3 regions of the Zooshikella ganghwensis genome follow, and region 3 is predicted to be linked to each of the others. Evidence: predicted binding sites of a transcription regulator. Region 3 holds the regulator's gene; each other region holds the start of a gene.
The links. Region 3 encodes PhoB, which activates phosphate uptake and scavenging genes when phosphate is short. Its sites were predicted from a motif close to TGTCATANNNNTGTCANA; they were not measured.
Positions count from the first base shown of each region.

Region 1: KHS79_RS17285 (glycerophosphodiester phosphodiesterase) is a predicted target of PhoB. The motif match lies at 1,722-1,739, and genes of this name have one in related genera.
Region 2: KHS79_RS22200 (ABC transporter permease subunit) is a predicted target of PhoB. The motif match lies at 1,871-1,888, and genes of this name have one in related genera.

Region 1 is NZ_JAEVHG010000013.1:91,350-97,085, forward strand. It holds gene oadA (sodium-extruding oxaloacetate decarboxylase subunit alpha) at 1-202, opposite strand, end outside; gene KHS79_RS17275 (OadG family protein) at 249-509, opposite strand; gene KHS79_RS17280 (YgdI/YgdR family lipoprotein) at 1,264-1,470, shown strand; gene KHS79_RS17285 (glycerophosphodiester phosphodiesterase) at 1,924-2,841, shown strand; gene KHS79_RS17290 (acyltransferase family protein) at 2,872-3,921, opposite strand; gene yfcD (NUDIX hydrolase YfcD) at 4,192-4,728, opposite strand; gene ppnN (nucleotide 5'-monophosphate nucleosidase PpnN) at 5,194-5,736, shown strand, end outside.
Region 2 is NZ_JAEVHG010000023.1:108-5,843, reverse strand. It holds gene KHS79_RS22200 (ABC transporter permease subunit) at 1-1,847, opposite strand, end outside; gene KHS79_RS22195 (PstS family phosphate ABC transporter substrate-binding protein) at 2,089-3,069, opposite strand; gene KHS79_RS22190 (TRAP transporter small permease subunit) at 3,601-4,215, shown strand; gene KHS79_RS22185 (TRAP transporter large permease) at 4,215-5,600, shown strand.
Region 3 is NZ_JAEVHG010000004.1:27,520-33,255, reverse strand. It holds gene KHS79_RS07945 (helicase) at 1-84, opposite strand, end outside; gene KHS79_RS07940 (HU family DNA-binding protein) at 91-366, opposite strand; gene KHS79_RS07935 (FAD-dependent oxidoreductase) at 449-1,573, opposite strand; gene KHS79_RS07930 (rubredoxin) at 1,627-1,803, opposite strand; gene KHS79_RS07925 (chorismate--pyruvate lyase family protein) at 1,990-2,634, shown strand; gene ubiA (4-hydroxybenzoate octaprenyltransferase) at 2,647-3,516, shown strand; gene phoB (phosphate regulon transcriptional regulator PhoB) at 3,650-4,339, shown strand; gene phoR (phosphate regulon sensor histidine kinase PhoR) at 4,360-5,646, shown strand.

The sequences.
Region 1 (5,736 bases), on a different contig from region 3:
GCCAAGGGTCTTCTCCCAAAAAGCGTATACATGAGTCAAAGGTTGCACCCCCCCATGACTCCAACGACCAGAAACCAACCTGATCGAGCTTACTGGCAATAGGTAACATGTCATCTAAGCGCAGACGTGTTGCGAACAATGACTGATGTGCGTCCCGTAATACAACATCGGTAATTCCAAGGGGCTTTTTATTTTCACTCATGGGGAGAGGCCTTTTCCATCGCTAACCAAAAATGAATTGTTATCTGTTAGTCCCGATCAGTATGCTTTTTACGATATTGCTGGATAGCTGCAGAGATAACCGCAATCAGTTGTGTATCTTCTGCGTCTGTAGGGACAGGACTCGCTTTTGCCAACTTAGCAAGCATTATTTTTTCGGGGAAAAATTTCTGAACAACTGCTGACATGAACTCCGTGGCATAAACCAGCAGTGTTAAGAACACAAATACAAACCCCATTCCAAGCAACATCAAGTAAAGACCTTCGGTCATTAATTCAGCAGGGGTCATAGACTTTCCTTAACTAGAATTCCACACTGTTAAGCGATATCCAGTATAAACAATATCCACATCTTACGTTGTTCATTCCCTACACGCCTGATGTCTTCCTTCTTTATCTATAAAAGTCAGTATTCGTTATTTAGGGTGGATATCTACAAATATCTTGTTTCAGTGTTTAACTTAAAACTTTATGGATGACGTTAGTGTTTTATCGGGTCATTAATGTACATTGAATCAATTCGTTAGGCAAACATTGCTGTATTAATACGTATTGTGTTTGACTTAATTCAATTTTTTTGATGACTAATAATGGTTAGTTCGTGGCCAACCAGTCAGCATATAGTCAGTTACCTACAACACAGATTTAAAACATCTGCATTATCCGCAAACCAAATTAATGAAACAGGTCTCAATAATTTTATTGTATGTCTGGAGCTTTAAATATTACTTAGTAGAATAAGTTAAAAAGCTATTTAACCTGTAATCACAAAAGATTCTATCAAGTCTTTCTTTTAAACAGCAGAGGCTTGAGCTAAAACAGGAGTGTAGCGCCAGGAAGGCGGAGTCAAACGTTAGCCTACTAACACTAACGTTTTAGTACATGAATGAACTTTGTAATGATCAACAAGAAAACCTGAAAGATAGCCCAGCAGATAGGAACTAAACACTGCATAAGCCGCCTATTCTTGCATCAATCAGGTATACTCCTAAGCTTAATACAATAAGGGAGTAGAATTGATCACCCTTTAGTAGGAGTTGTCAAATGAGAGCTGTATTACCCCTTGTATTATTTACTCTACTCGCAGGCTGTTCCAGTCCCCACTTGATCACACTGCAAGATGGTACTCACATCCAAACGGTCGATGAGCCTGACTTCAATGAGGACACAGGCTTTTATGAATACGAGACAGAAAGTGGTGATGAAGAATCTGTCAATAAAAATACTGTCAAAAAAATTAGAGAGTTATAATATTCTGTTAGAAAGGCAAATAGGATTTACACATAAATGGACGTTAAACACAGGCTAGCTCAAAACAAAATGATCTAAGGTGAGCTAGTCTGTAACAGATTATCACTCATGATTAAGCTTACTCTCCAGCCTAGAGCAATCGCACATTATTTTCTTTTCAAGTAGCTTTGTCCGACAGAGCATACATTGAATTGTCATTGTGATAAGCACTTTAAAGTAGTTATTTACATTTACTAATAGTTATTTACTTTTGCTAAAGTTGCATGACAACCACTCACACAGTACATTATGTTTGAATGAAAATCCTATGACTTCTGCATAGAGGATACATGCAGTAACAACCGACTCATAATTTGATTATCTAAAGGGCCTGCCCTCCAATTTGCATTTGGCGATAAGCGTTGTACAACAAGGTAGTCGGTTAATAACAACAAATACAACAGTGAGATGAGCATGAAGCGCCTTGCGACAATAGTGATACTGCTACTGGTGAGCCTTTACCTTATTCCTTTCACCATAACTACACTGTCCGCTCCCCCAGTTGCCCCTAGTATTATCCAGGCTCAAGAATCACCTCTGGTGATTGCGCACCGCGGTGGTAAAGGATTATGGCCTGAAAACACCTTATTTGCCTTTAATAACGCCATTAAACTTGGGGTTGATATGCTAGAAATGGATGTTCGAAGCACTGCTGACGGCACTCTGATCATCATGCATGACCCTCAAGTTGATCGCACAACAAATGGTCAAGGTAAAGTCAGTGATTTGTCATGGAAAGATCTACAACAATTAGATGCGGGTTATTATTGGACAAACGATAAAGGACAAACCTATCCCTATCGGAACAAGGGAATAACGATTCCGAGCTTATCAGCGGTGTTAACCTCTTTTCCCGAAAAACCAATGGTTATCGAAATCAAAGAGGCAGGAATTGAACAGCGTGTGTGCGATACTATTCGAAAACATAATATGCAACAGCATGTAATTATTGGCTCATTTATAGCCGCATCTCTTCATACATTTCGTGAAGCCTGCCCTAAAGTCGCGACATCTGCCACTCATAACGAAGTTAAAAACATGGTGATTCTTGATACAGTGGGTTTAGGTCATTTATACCGCCCACCTGCCATTGCATTACAAGTTCCTGAGTATTACGAAGATCGACTCATAACCTCCCCTTCTTTGCTAGCCACCGCAAGCCAGCACCAACTTTGGGTACAAGTATGGACAGTAAATGACACCACACAAATGCAACGACTCATAAAACAAGACATTAATGGCATTATTACTGATTATCCAGATCGACTAATTAACCTGAAACAACAGTTTTTTTTAAAACCGGTCCAGGCTTCAAATGAACATGCTCGCTAACTAAAGACTTAAACACACAGCAAGCTGCCCCTATTTTCCATTGAATAACAAACGCAATAGGGGCAAACGAAGAATGAGAAAATGGTGAATACACAATGAAAGTAACATCGCACAGGCCACAATAAGGCTAAACCCGAAATACATGTTCAGCTCTAGCTGAACAACCCATAACCCAAGGTAAATTACAATCAAATGATGAAAAAGATAAATACTATAAGAAGCATCAGATAAATAAAAGAATACTCGTGACTGACGATTAAATAATTTTGAAAAGAAGCAAAAGCAGAATTGACATGAAAGCCAGGTAATTAAACCTTGCAAGTAAACCTCAACAACCTCTAAACCAAGCCCAGAAAACAGTTTTGGTACAATCGCAAGACTAACACAAGCACTGACTAGCAAGAATAAATACAACCACTGAAAACTGGCAAATATACACTGCATATTTTTATTCCGATAAAGAAAGAGGCCAAACAAAAAATACTGAAGGTAAATCAAAAAGCTAAAAAGTGTAATACCACCGAGCGAAATACTATATATAGGTATAACTTTACCCAACCCAATAACAAAAAAATCATACATAGGCAGCAATAAAATAAGCCAGCGTCTTGATAGAATTTCACTGGCACTGATCGCAAACATACCTTTAAAAAAAGGCAGTTGCCTGGCGACCCACACTAACAAAACGGTAAATAAAAAATACCAGCACAAATTAATAAGAAACCATAAATGTGAAACCCATCCTGAACCTAAAAAGAATCGTTGTAGCGTAAAATTACCTAACAGGTATTCTTGCACCGAATTAATCAGCAATACTGTTGATACTAGCGGAATAATAATTCGTTTCGAACGCAGTTTAATAAAGACTGGCTCACCATACTTAACAACGGTCATTAAGCAAAAAAAACCAGAAACAATAAAAAAAGCTGGCATCCTGAACAAATGAATGACTTGACTTAATTCTGAAAAAAATACAGCCCGTTCGCTGCTGACAACTTTCCAAACATGATCAGGGTTATAAATTTGTGCTGCATGCAAAACAACACCTAACAGCATCAATGTGCTGCGCATTGCATCCATGTAATAAAGCCTCATGCCTATTCTCACTCTGCATTGTAAACCCAGAGTAAACTTTGCAGAATTCAAGCCAAATAAATGGCTATCAACACTCGCTTTATTGAATCAAACAAATAAAAGGCATGTAGCGATTACGAAATAATTACGACCGTAATATTTCAAAAAAAGACAGGTGAGGTGTTAAAGAATACAACATGATTGTTTATAACAGCAGAAAGCCCTGCTTGGCTTCCTGCAAGGATATACCCACAATAGTTATGTTAGTAAGCATGTTTAAACAGCAATGGCAAGCTTAGGCCACAGTCGCTGTAAGGCAATTAAGCTATCAGGTGTAAACTGCAAAGAATGGGGTGAACGCAACACATCTTCAGGCCACAACTGAACAATATTTTCAACCTCATCGGCTTCCAAAGTTAATGGACCATCGTACTCACACGTATAAACCTTCCCCCAAACCCGCAGCTCCGATTCTTGGAAATAAAAGTGAAAGTAACTATGTAAAGGTACACCTGTGATCCCCATTTCTTCTGCTAACTCACGATAGGCAGCTTGTTCATAGTCTTCCCCTGCTTGTACCACTCCACCTGCTGCAAGATCATAAAAGCCTGGGTACACGTCTTTGGTCGGTGTTCGTTTTTGAACAAACAATTGTCCAAGGGGGTTAAAGACAAACACATACACTGCCCGATGACAAAGCCCCTGTTTGCGCATTTCAGACCGGGTACTTTCACCAATACATTCATTTTGTTCGTTAACGATGGTCACCCGCTCATGATTGATAGCGTTTTTTGTTATTAATTCACGTGGCATGGCTCTCCCTCATTATTGTTATCATACATAGCCATCACTGCAGCTATTGTACTAGGCTTATCACACCATACCATGATGTTGACTGATGGCCCACCCCCTGCCAATCAATCTCATCACCAAATTGACGGTCTTACCTCGCTTCATGAATACTATACTCTTCGCGAATGATTTTTAGGCTTTGTTACCATCGCTCTTCACCCCAGTCATTTAGTTTATCTAAACTCCTGGGGCTTCATCGCTCGGTGGCCTCGCCTAAATAACCCTTCGCTGTGAGTATATACCACTTTATTTTGACACCTAAAAATGATTCATTATGGGTATAGAACATAGATTCCTTAACTTAGCCTTTACTACCAAATGCTCATGATGATGACTGTTTCTTTTATGTGTTATTGAACTCATTCGCTAAATGTTTTATCTACAATTAACTTAGGTACGTTAACAAAAGACACAGATAGAGTTCATATGAGTGAAACATTAATCTCAACACTAGTCAGCCCCAGTGGCAGCATGAGTGTCCTTTCCAATAATGAAGTTAAACAACTTCAAGACACTACCAAAGGGGGACTTTACCAACTATTTCGCCAATGCTCATTGGCCGTTTTAAACTGTGATGAGCATTCAGATAACCCGTATAAAATTCTTGAGAAGTATCAAAGTTATGATATTCGGATTATCCACGAGCACAGAGGTCTAAAGTTACAGCTGCTTAATGCCCCTGGCAATGCCTTTGTCGATGGACAATTGATCAAAGGGATCAAACAAAACCTATTTGCTGTCGTGCGAGATATTCTTTATGTCGCCAATGAAGTCAAACTTCACGCAGCAGTTAATACCGAAAGCTCTAGTGACATCACCAATATGGTATTTCATGTCTTACGCCATGCTAATGCTTTTCGCCCCAAAATACACCCTGACATTGTAGTATGTTGGGGAGGACACTCCATTGGCGAAGTTGAATATAAATACACCAAACGTGTTGGCTATCAGCTTGGACTACGTGGGATG
Region 2 (5,736 bases), on a different contig from region 3:
ATCGCAAGGCCAACAACCAGTGCATTACGCTGATCATAGTCAAGCCCTGTGGCCTCCTGAATCCAGTGACGAATATCCCCATCAAAAAGAAAGCCTTCTATAGGTGCGCTCAACTGCAGGCTTATCCAGCCCACTAACAGAACAACAGGAATCAAAATAGCAGCTTGCCAGCCATCAGGAATTCTATGCCGAATGCTGCCGGGCAACTGTGCCCATAGGTAAGCAAATAACAGCATACAGACAGGCATAAAAAGCAACAGGACAAAAATACCTGCTAACGTATTCTCAACAAATGGTGCTAACCACAAGCCAGCCAAGAATCCCAAAATAACAGTGGGTAGCGCTTCCATAAGCTCAATGACAGGTTTAACCTTGCGGCGCATAGCAGGTGCCATAAAGTATGCCGTATAAATTGCACCGCAAATGGCTAATGGTGCAGCTAACAACATGGCATAAAAAGCCGCTTTCAAGGTACCAAAGGATAACGGCATTAAGCTGAGCTTAGGTTCAAAGTCATTAGTTGAAGCTGAGGATTGCCAGATATACTTTGGTTCAGTGTAACTTTCATACCACACTTTGTCCCAAAGCGCTGACCATGAAACTTCTGGATGCGTATTATTTACATCCCAAAAGCCCACTTCACCTTGCAGGTTTTCCACCAGTAATGCATTTGCTCTTGGAGAAATGGCAATACCAGCTATTGATTTATCCATAACGGATTGTTTGATTAGAGTCCGTTGAGCCGTTGTATTAAAAATTCCTATATTGCCTTGAGCATCAGCAGCAACAAAACCTTTACGCCGATGTTCAGGTGCAATATTCACTATCGCACTGTCACTTAACTTAAAGCCACGAATTTTTTTCAGCTGCCATTCATTGGTATCATTTCTAACGAAAAACCACTGATTAATATGCCCTGAAGAGTCCCCGAGTAATAAGGAAATACCGCCTAAGAGAAAGCGCATAGCAGTTAAACTCGAACCATCTTCAGTCACATCAATAACGGCATTGATCACTGGATTTTCTTTGTCTTTAATATCCAAAATAGCCAAATGATCACTATCCAAAGCAGCAAAGATCCAACGCTGATCCGGGTCGATTAATAAACCATTAATCGTTCCAGGTAATTTAGGAACAGACAACAATTGCTCAGTTAGCGTTACTTCACCTGATAAAAAGTTTTCTTCTTTATTTAAAGCTTTGACGACAAAAGCATCCTTTCCAGAACCTGCGATAATTAACGCCTCATCAGTATCCCTTAATGCCAGGTGAGAAAAAGCTGTGTTCTCTGCCAGTGAGATATATTCTTTACCATAGGGATAGCTTATTTTCGGGGTAATGGTCCGCTGATTATCATCCGCAAACCGAATATCATATTCATGTTTAAAAACAATAGCTTGGCCATTTGAGAAGGCTAAGGCGAGCACATGGGTTGCCGGATCTGCTTCAGCCAAGCAGGTAATAGTCGCCCCTTCAGGAACAGGGATTGACTCTGTGTGAATAACACGCCCTGTGTTCGTCTTAAAGAAAATTACCTGTCCATTACTATCGAGCTTCAGCCCAATTTCTGCTTGCTCTTCCATAGCAAAATAGAGGTTTTTTTCTGCGGATGATGCTGGCAAGGAGTAAGTCGCAACAGAACTCATGCTTGCCGAACGGAATAGAGGTACAACTTCATACAATAAGTAAAGGAAAATCAGCAAAATTGCCACAATAACACCTACGCCGCCAACAGCTACCCCCCACTCGGCGAGCTTGTCTTTAAAGTGACGCAGCATTTTGTGGCGCTTGAGCGCTGGACTTGAGAAGTCAACAATTGAGCTGTACTTAGATGTATATGGTTTCATGGAGGAGTACCATACCGACGGTATATGACATATTTGTTACAAATAATTGACCTTAAGTTGAACTGTCACGCGTTTTCACAGATAGAGCCAGTACGCTACTGAAGGTTATAAATATAAAAAATAAAAGACTGAAAAATGTTGATTTAAAAAGCATAAAGGCAGTTAACACTGCCTTTATATATCCCATGTTATGGAAGCTTCAAAAGCCCTTCCTATTTGGTATACATTTTTTGCAAGGTTATTAATTAATCCCTAGCTTTTTAAGTTCTTTCGCAACAACCTGAGCCGGCAGGGGAATGTAGCCATCTTTTACTACAACACCTTGGCCCTGTTTAGATAAGACAAGTTTAATAAACTCTCTGTCCAATGGTGCTAACGATTTATTTGGGGCTTTATTGACATAAACGTATAAGAAACGAGATAAAGGGTACGCACCTTTAACTGCATTTTCAGGCGTCGCATCAATAAACTGGGCACCTTGTTTACGCGCTAAAGGAACCGTTCTTACACTTGATGTCTTATAACCAATTCCAGAGTAGCCTACCCCATTCACAGAAGCACTCACGGCTTGCACAACAGAAGCTGATCCAGGCTGTTCATTCACATTGTTTTTAAAGTCTCCTTTACACAGGGCTTTTTCCTTAAAATAACCATAGGTTCCGGAAACTGAGTTGCGACCATAAAGCTGAATACTTTTCTTAGCCCAAGGACCTTCTAGGCCAGCATCACCCCAGGCTTCAATTTTACCATCAGCGCCACACTTACGGGTCGAAGAAAAAATAGCGTCAACTTCGGCAATGGTCAGCCCCTTGATGGGGTTATCTTTATTTACAAAAACAGCTAATGCATCAATGGCTACAGGAATTGCTGTTGGTTTATAACCATATTTTTTCTCAAAAGCTTCTAGCTCTTTATCCTTCATTTTCCGGCTCATAGGTCCCAGGTTTGAGGTTCCTTCAGTGAGTGCGGGTGGCGCAGTTGAAGAGCCTGCTGCCTGTATCTGAATATTGACGTTAGGGTAAATCCGTTTAAAGTCCTCAGCCCATAAGGTCATCAGGTTCGCTAATGTATCAGAACCAACGCTTGATAAATTCCCTGATACGCCGCTCGCTTTTTTATATTCCGGTAAATTAGCATCTACTTTTGAACTTGCCAGCGCATAGTTCGTGCTAATACTAGTGGTGGCAACTGTCAGTGCAATAATCAACCCTTTCAGTTTCATTTGAAGTCTCCTGCAAAATTTAGTAGCGGTGATGTGCGTTGACTATGCGCAAACTATATGAATGCAATATTACATTTATGTTAAGCTAATTAAACAGCCACACAGATTCATCGAAAAAGAGAACTGATGCAAATTTGATCAGTTCATAGGTAGTAAATATCAAACATATTAAAGGTTCTTGGCATTTTTATAGTCATTTCAAGTATAATTTGTCAAAATAAAAATAAATTAGGAGTATTCACCATAATCGCTAGACCACTAGAGGCCCCTAGAGATTTGTATGAGATACCAAGCCAATTAAACATAATAAAATAAGTGCTTTCAAAAAGGATTCGAACCTAAAACACAAACAAAAAGCTATTAATGTGTCAGAAACACAGTTGGACTCATGCGCTGCTCCATTAGGATAAGAGGGTAAGCGCTATGGATTGCTCGCATAAAAATGATTCGCGAAGGGTATAGAAATGGATTTTTCGCTTTGAGCCTCTCTAAAGTCAGGCATTTGTCGTGTTGTAACCTGGGATAATAATAATGACTAAAGACAACAATCACACTAATAATAACCCATTTGTTCAATCTCACCACAACACTCAACTTAATCGAGTTTTGATAGTAATTCACAAAATCACCATCCAGGTAGATCAACTCACCGAAAACATTGGCCGCTTTGTATCTTGGTTTACACTGCTACTCATGTTTGCTGTTTTTCTTGTTGTCTTACTTCGCTATGTATTCAATATTGGCTCTATTGCTCTACAAGAATCTGCACATTATATACATGCATTTATTTTCCTAACGGCGAGTGGTTATGCCCTTAAACACAATGCTCATGTACGAGTGGATATTTTATATCGAAAAATGTCAACAAAACGTAAAGCGCTTATTGATGCACTAGGTACATTATTTTTATTACTACCTGTTTGTTTTTTTATAGCCATCATAAGCTGGGATTACGTCACAAAATCGTGGCTTATTACAGAAAGCTCAAGCGAACCAGGAGGTATACCCGGTGTTTTTTTATTAAAAACATTCATACTTATAATGTGTGCTGTATTAATATTACAGGGTTGCGCTGAGTTATTTCGTTCAATTCTCATTCTGAATAACGCTTGGAATCACCAGCCAAAAAAAGGAGTGAATGTGTAATGGAAGCACTAATTCCACTCCTCATGTTTGTTGTAGTCTGTTTAGTATTATTACTAGGCTACCCTGTGGCTTTTTCACTTGCCGGAACCGCTTTACTGTTTGTCAGTGGGGGGATAGTTGCGGGTATATTCGACACATCTTTCTTAACAGCACTACCAAGTCGGCTCTATGGCACGATGGTTAATGAAACACTAATGGCCGTACCACTTTTTGTGCTTATGGGAGTTATGCTGGAAAAATCTAAAATTGCAGAAAATCTTTTAGAAGGCATGGCACTAATATTTGGTCGCTTTCCTGGAGGTTTGGGCATATCTGTAACTATTGTCGGGATGTTACTGGCCGCAAGTACTGGTATCGTGGGCGCAACAGTAGTAACGATGGGATTAATCTCACTACCAACAATGCTAAAGCAAAATTACAGTCCCTCTCTTGCAACCGGTACAATCTGTGCTACAGGCACTCTTGGTCAAATAATTCCCCCTTCTATTGCATTGGTATTGTTAGGGGATGTTTTATCAAGTGCATACCAACAAGCTCAATTAAGCTTAGGGTTATATTCACTGAAAACCGTTTCCGTTGGTGATTTATTTGTCGGAGCCTTAATACCAGGCTTATTACTTGTCTTTTTTTACGTTGTTTTTCAATTTATTTTAGCATTGATTAAACCCGAAACATCACCTGCTGTTGATAAACAGGCTTTACAAAAAAACGTTAACCGCACAAACTCACTCTTTACACACCTGGTACCTCCACTCTTATTAATTTTTGCAGTTCTAGGGTCAATATTAGCAGGCATTGCAACACCAACAGAAGCTGCTGGTGTTGGTGCATTAGGTGCTACATTGTTAGCCCTTACTAAAAAACAGTTGAACCTGAAGCAACTTGCAGAAGTTGTTCAGTCAACGACAAAAGTAACATGTATGGTTTTCATGATTCTGATAGGCGCTTCTGTTTTCTCACTGGTATTTAGAGCATATGGTGGCGATGAGGTTATTCATAGTTTTTTTAGTACAATGCCTGGCGGGGTATTTACAGCAACACTTATCGTCATGATTGTTATTTTCTTACTTGGTTTTATTCTTGATTTTATAGAAATAACCTTTGTGGTAGTACCTATCGTTGGCCCAGTGTTATTAGCCATGGGTCTTCACCCTGTCTGGTTAGGTGTAATGATTGCTGTAAATTTACAAACCTCTTTTTTAACGCCACCTTTTGGCTTTGCTTTATTTTATTTGCGCGGTGTAGCACCAAATCACGTAAAAACAATTCAAATATATAAAGGGGTTGCACCCTATATTTTAATTCAATTACTCGTACTTATTATTTTAGCGTGTTGGCCTAAAATTGTTACATGGCTACCAGAGCAAATGTATGGAGTACAGTAACCCACATCGTGGATGAGTACCTTTGGGCTGCATAGTGCCCGTCGAACACACCATGAACCACTAGAGGTTTAGTTGCCATATTCTTGCGGCAAACAGTTCTATGGGCTGGTACGGCCTGACTTTTCTAGACAGTTTC
Region 3 (5,736 bases):
TTTTTTTCGTAATTTTTCATTGCGTTTACTGGCTCGTCCCATCAATAATCCCATAACCCATAACAACAATTTCAGCTTTATCATCTTACTTCACCCATTCACTATTTCTTTTAGTTTTTTACCTGCTTTAAAACTCACAGTATTGGTTGCTGGAATTTCTTTTGGCTGTCCTGTTTGCGGGTTTTTGCCTATCCGTGCCTTTCGATGTTGCCTGGAAAAAGTACCAAAGCCAATGAGCACAACATCACCCTCACGACTGAGTGCCAATTGTATTTCATCCAGTATTGCAGTTAATACATGAGAAGCTTGTTCCTTCGTCATTGATGCATGATCAGCAATTGCAGAAATTAATTCTGGCTTATGCACACTCTGTCCCTCATAATTTTTTTATAAGTATTATTTATTTTTTGATACCGGCCTTTTGCTAATGCCCTTTTGATAGCACCCATTAGTTTATTGTTAACTGTTTATTTAACGCATATTTTTCTTTCACATAGCGTCCTGTTAACGCATACCCGAATAGTTTTTCATCCTTAACAAAACACGCCCTAACATCTAAACCTTCGGCATGAATCTGCCATTGCCCAGTACATCCTCGAGGTGGTGGACAAACCACAACAGGGCAAATAGGCGTTTTAACACCCACGGGCATAGGTCCATAACGTAATGGCGTAGGATGCCCTGCTAAAGTACGTGCTAATGTTTTGGCACATGCCATAAGCGGCATGACATACAACAGGACATGTCCTTCTACTTCTGCACAGTCTCCCAAAGCAAATACATCAGGTGCAGAAGTTTCCAATAAATGATTAACTTGAATACCCTCATTAACCTCAAGCCCGGCTTCAAGCGCCATTGTGATGTGAGGTTTGATACCTATTGCTGATAACACCACATCCGTATGAATAAGCTTGCCATTGGTCAGGGTCAGTTCCAGTCCGTTCTCTATACGGTTTACTTCTTCTAAACCAACGCCAAAATGAAAGCGTACACCAAGTGTTTGCAAACAACTTTGCAACGGTGCAGCCACATCAGCTGGTAACAACTTAGGCATTAAGCTATGGCTTTGAGAGATCAACTCCACATGATGTTCAGCCGCTATCAAATCATTGGCAAACTCGCAGCCCACTAAACCACTACCAATGATAGCAACACGTTTTTTACCTGATACTGCCTTGCGAAAAATCTCATAAGACTGCAAGTTGTTAACAGAGTATATCTCCTCCGTACCGTCACCTTGAACATCAAGCTGGAGTACATCGGCACCCCACGCTAAAACAAGCTGGCGATAACGAAGTTCGTCATTGCCTATCTTGATCAGGTGATGCTGAGGATCAATTGCAGTCACACGGGTATTTGTCAGGATAGTGGCATTTAACTGCTCGGCCATTTCCTGAGCATCTGCCGTATCAATTTGTTTTCGGCTCATACCAATAGACAGCATTGGCTTAGAGTAATAACGACCATCATCAGTCGTGATCAATGTAAGCGGTGAATATGAATCATGCTTTCTATATTCTTTTGCAAGGGTATAACCCGCTAACCCAGTACCAATTATAATGAGGGGTTCCATGACACACATGACCTGTTGCTTTATAAATTTTTAAAGTCAAACTCAGTCCAACATTATTCAAGAAGAATCATTTCAAAGTCTTGTTTGCATACACCACAATCAGGACAAATCCATTCTTCAGGTACATCTTCCCAGCGGGTTCCAGGGGGAATGTCATCATCAGGCCAGCCATCAGCTTCATCATAGATAAAGCCACAGACTGTACACTGCCACTTACGAAATGCTTCCATGCTCACTCGATTTCCTCACTAAACCATTATTGATGGCTAATGCCAGCATAACGTATGGTGTATAGTGGTTCCATACGCAACACATGACTCTGTTGTCATGCTATTGACCATCACTAACATGAAAGTTATTTTTCTGTTGTTTGCACCTTGCAACATCAAACCGTTTCAAGCATCCTGCTGTGAATTATGAACCTTAACCGCTATTCCAACATGCAGCTTTTCAGTGAACACTGCTGGCAGCCTACCCATAAGTGGCCTGCTCACGATCCGTTATGCCCTCACCTTAAACACTGGCTGACTCACCCAGGCTCATTAACAGAACAATTAGCAAAACACTTCAATAGCAAGGTATCTGTTCACCTGCATAGACAACAATGGCTCACAGCAACTAAAGAAGAGCAACAGTATTTGGGTATTACCCCAGATACGTTAACCAACATCCGTGAAATTACACTGTTTGTCAGACAGCAACCTTGCATACTGGCAAGGACTGTCATTCCCAAAGAAACACTGAGTGGTAATTACCAGGACTTGCTTACTATCAAAGAGCAGCCCCTTGGCCATTTTTTATTTGGTAATGCCAACATTATACGCTTACCACAATTTGAGCTGACAACATTAAAAACCGCTGATTTACCTATTCAGCACGACTTACCGTTACCTTCAGAACAAGTGTGGGGACGACGATCCAGATTTTTATTGAGTCAAAAGCCACTCATGATCACTGAATATTTTTTACCCTTTTTGCTTCACAGCATCGAAAACGAACAAATTGGCAAGCCAGCTGCAAGTGATATACTTACCACCTCATCGCCTTCAAACGACCATTAAAACAACGTCAATATGCGTGTAATCCAGCAACAATGGCCCCGCCTATGGGCTTACAGTCAGCTCATGCGGCTCAACCGCCCGATTGGTACCTACCTTTTACTTTGGCCGACCCTTTGGAGCCTCTGGATTGCTGCACAGGGATTACCCAATACAAGCCTGATCATTATATTTTCATTAGGTGTTTTTTTAATGCGCAGTGCAGGCTGTGTTATTAATGACTTCGCTGACCGTCACTTTGATGGGCATGTTAAACGAACACAACTACGCCCATTAATTACAGGTAAAGCCTCAGCGAAAGAAGCAATTTGGCTATTTTTTGTTTTAGTACTATTTTCTTTTCTGCTGGTTCTGCAAACGAACACTTATACTGTACTGCTATCTTTTGGTGCACTTGCACTTGCAACCTGCTACCCCTTCATGAAGCGTTATACACACTTCCCACAAGTTGTGTTGGGAGCAGCGTTCTCTTGGAGTATTCCAATGACATTTTCCGCACAGACCGGAGAGCTATCAGTGACTACCTGGTTACTTTATGCCGCGAATTTGTCATGGACAGTAGCCTATGATACCCAGTACGCTATGGTTGATCGTGATGATGATTTGCAAATTGGCATCAAGTCCACTGCAATTTTATTTGGCCAGGCGGATAACCTGATAATTGCTATTTTACAGCTACTTGCATTACTGTTGATGGTGATTGTAGGCATTATCCAACAGCTTGACTGGCCATTCTATACTGGTCTAATTGCTGCAAGTTTGCTATTTATTTACCAGCACTATTTGACACATGGACGTAACAGAGAGCGTTGTTTTCTTGCGTTCTTGAATAATCACTGGGTCGGATTACTCATTTTCCTGGGCACTATGACTGCTTTTTGGTAACAGTTAGGACCATTTGGCATATCTGCTAAATGCCTAAAAGGTTTCAATCAATAGCCTTTTATTTGTCATTTAATTGTAACAAACAGTCTGTGTAATGAGTTGCTGACCCGTAGAGCGAAGAGAAGGCTTGAACATGGTTGGCAAAAAAATACTTATTGTTGATGATGAAGCCCCAATCAGGGAAATGATTGCAGTCGCCCTCGAAATGGCTGGCTATGAATGTCTGGAAGCAGACAATACACAAGATGCGCACGGTATTATCATTGACAAAAAGCCAGACCTCATTCTGCTGGACTGGATGTTACCAGGTACTAGCGGAATAGAATTGGCTCGGCGCTTACGAAGGGACGAAATGACGGCTGGCATTCCTATCATTATGCTAACCGCGAAAGGAGAAGAAGATAACAAAATACAAGGTCTAGAGGTTGGGGCAGATGATTACATCACTAAGCCTTTCTCACCACGTGAACTCGTCGCTCGCCTAAAAGCAGTTTTACGTCGTTCAGGCGCTCAAGAACCACAAGAGCCCATACGCGTTGAAGGACTTGAACTTGATCCTGTCAGTCATCGAGTGACCATCAATGGCAAGCCTACTGATATGGGTCCCACTGAATACCGCCTGCTCCAATTTTTTATGACTCATCAAGAACGTGCCTATACCCGCAGTCAACTGCTTGACCAAGTCTGGGGTGGCAATGTGTATGTTGAGGAACGTACTGTTGATGTCCATATCCGCCGCCTGCGTAAAGCTCTAGGCAATGGCCATGACCGCTTGATTCAAACGGTGCGTGGCACAGGTTATCGTTTTTCCACCAAAGGTTAGTCAGCAAAGATTGGAAAACCATGCCACAACGATTGTTTTTTGGGGCAGTCATTGTAGTCATCTTTGGGCTTGCCATTGATGAGCTTGCTTGGACCCTAGTTGTAGCCTTAAGTAGTTACCTCTTCTGGACCTTGTTACAGGTTTATAAATTAAACCACTGGCTTCAGGAAAGTGAGCTCACCAATAATGAACCTCCAGAAAGTCGTGGTATCTGGGGCGATATTTTTGATGCTATTTACCGGCTACAACGAAGTCATCAAAAGTCCCGTGCGCGCTTACAAGCAGTGATTGACAGAGTCCAAGACTCAACAGCAGCACTATCAGATGCTGTAGTGATGATTGACAGCCATGGCAACTTAGAGTGGTGGAACCATGCTGCGGAAAAGCTATTAGGATTTCGCTCACCTGTAGATCGAGGTCAGCTCATCACGAACCTAATACGTGATCCTGCCTTTGGTAAATACTTTGAAGAAAAGCGCTATGCAGATCCGTTAGAAATACCCTCGCCCATCACTGAGCAAATCCATTTGCTCTTTACCATTACACTGTTTGGTCGAAATGATCGTTTACTGTTAGCTCGTGATATCACACGCCTGCATAACCTTGAGCAAATGCGCAAAGACTTTGTCGCTAATGTATCCCATGAATTACGTACACCACTAACCGTTATCCGCGGTTATTTGGAAACTTTTGCCGATAATGCTGACAGTCTTCCCGAGCGCTGGCTTCGTGCAATTCAGCAAATGCAACAGCAGTCTGATCGAATGGAAAACCTGGTAAGTGATTTACTGCTGTTATCACGCTTGGAAACCAGCGATAAAATCAGTGATCCACAAGAAGTTAATATAGCAACACTGCTCACTAACATCATTAATGATGCCAAAGCACTTAGTGGGGAAAAGCAACATAGAATTAGTTTTGTCTGTAGCCCAAATGCAATTTTAATGGGATACGAACGTGAGCTACACAGTGCGTTTTCAAATTTAATTTTCAATGCCGTTAAATACACACCAGCCAAAGGTGCTATTGATGTTCACTGGTGGGAAGACGAAAAAGGTGCTCACTTGTCAGTGATGGATGATGGTGTTGGTATCGACCCTAAGCATATTCCTCGTTTGACTGAACGCTTTTATCGAGCCGATGCCAGTCGCTCTAAGATGACGGGAGGAACTGGACTGGGACTCGCTATCGTTAAACATGTTCTATTGCGACATTATGGTCATCTTGAAATCATCAGTGAATTAGGTAAAGGTAGTACATTTACCTGTCATTTTACCCCTCAGCTCTTGATGGAAAATGCAGCATAATTATCTCTTATCTGCACTCAAACTCACTTCCCTTACTTGTTAGACAATCATTTAGTCAAATCATCACTGCTTTATGAAAAATACCCACAA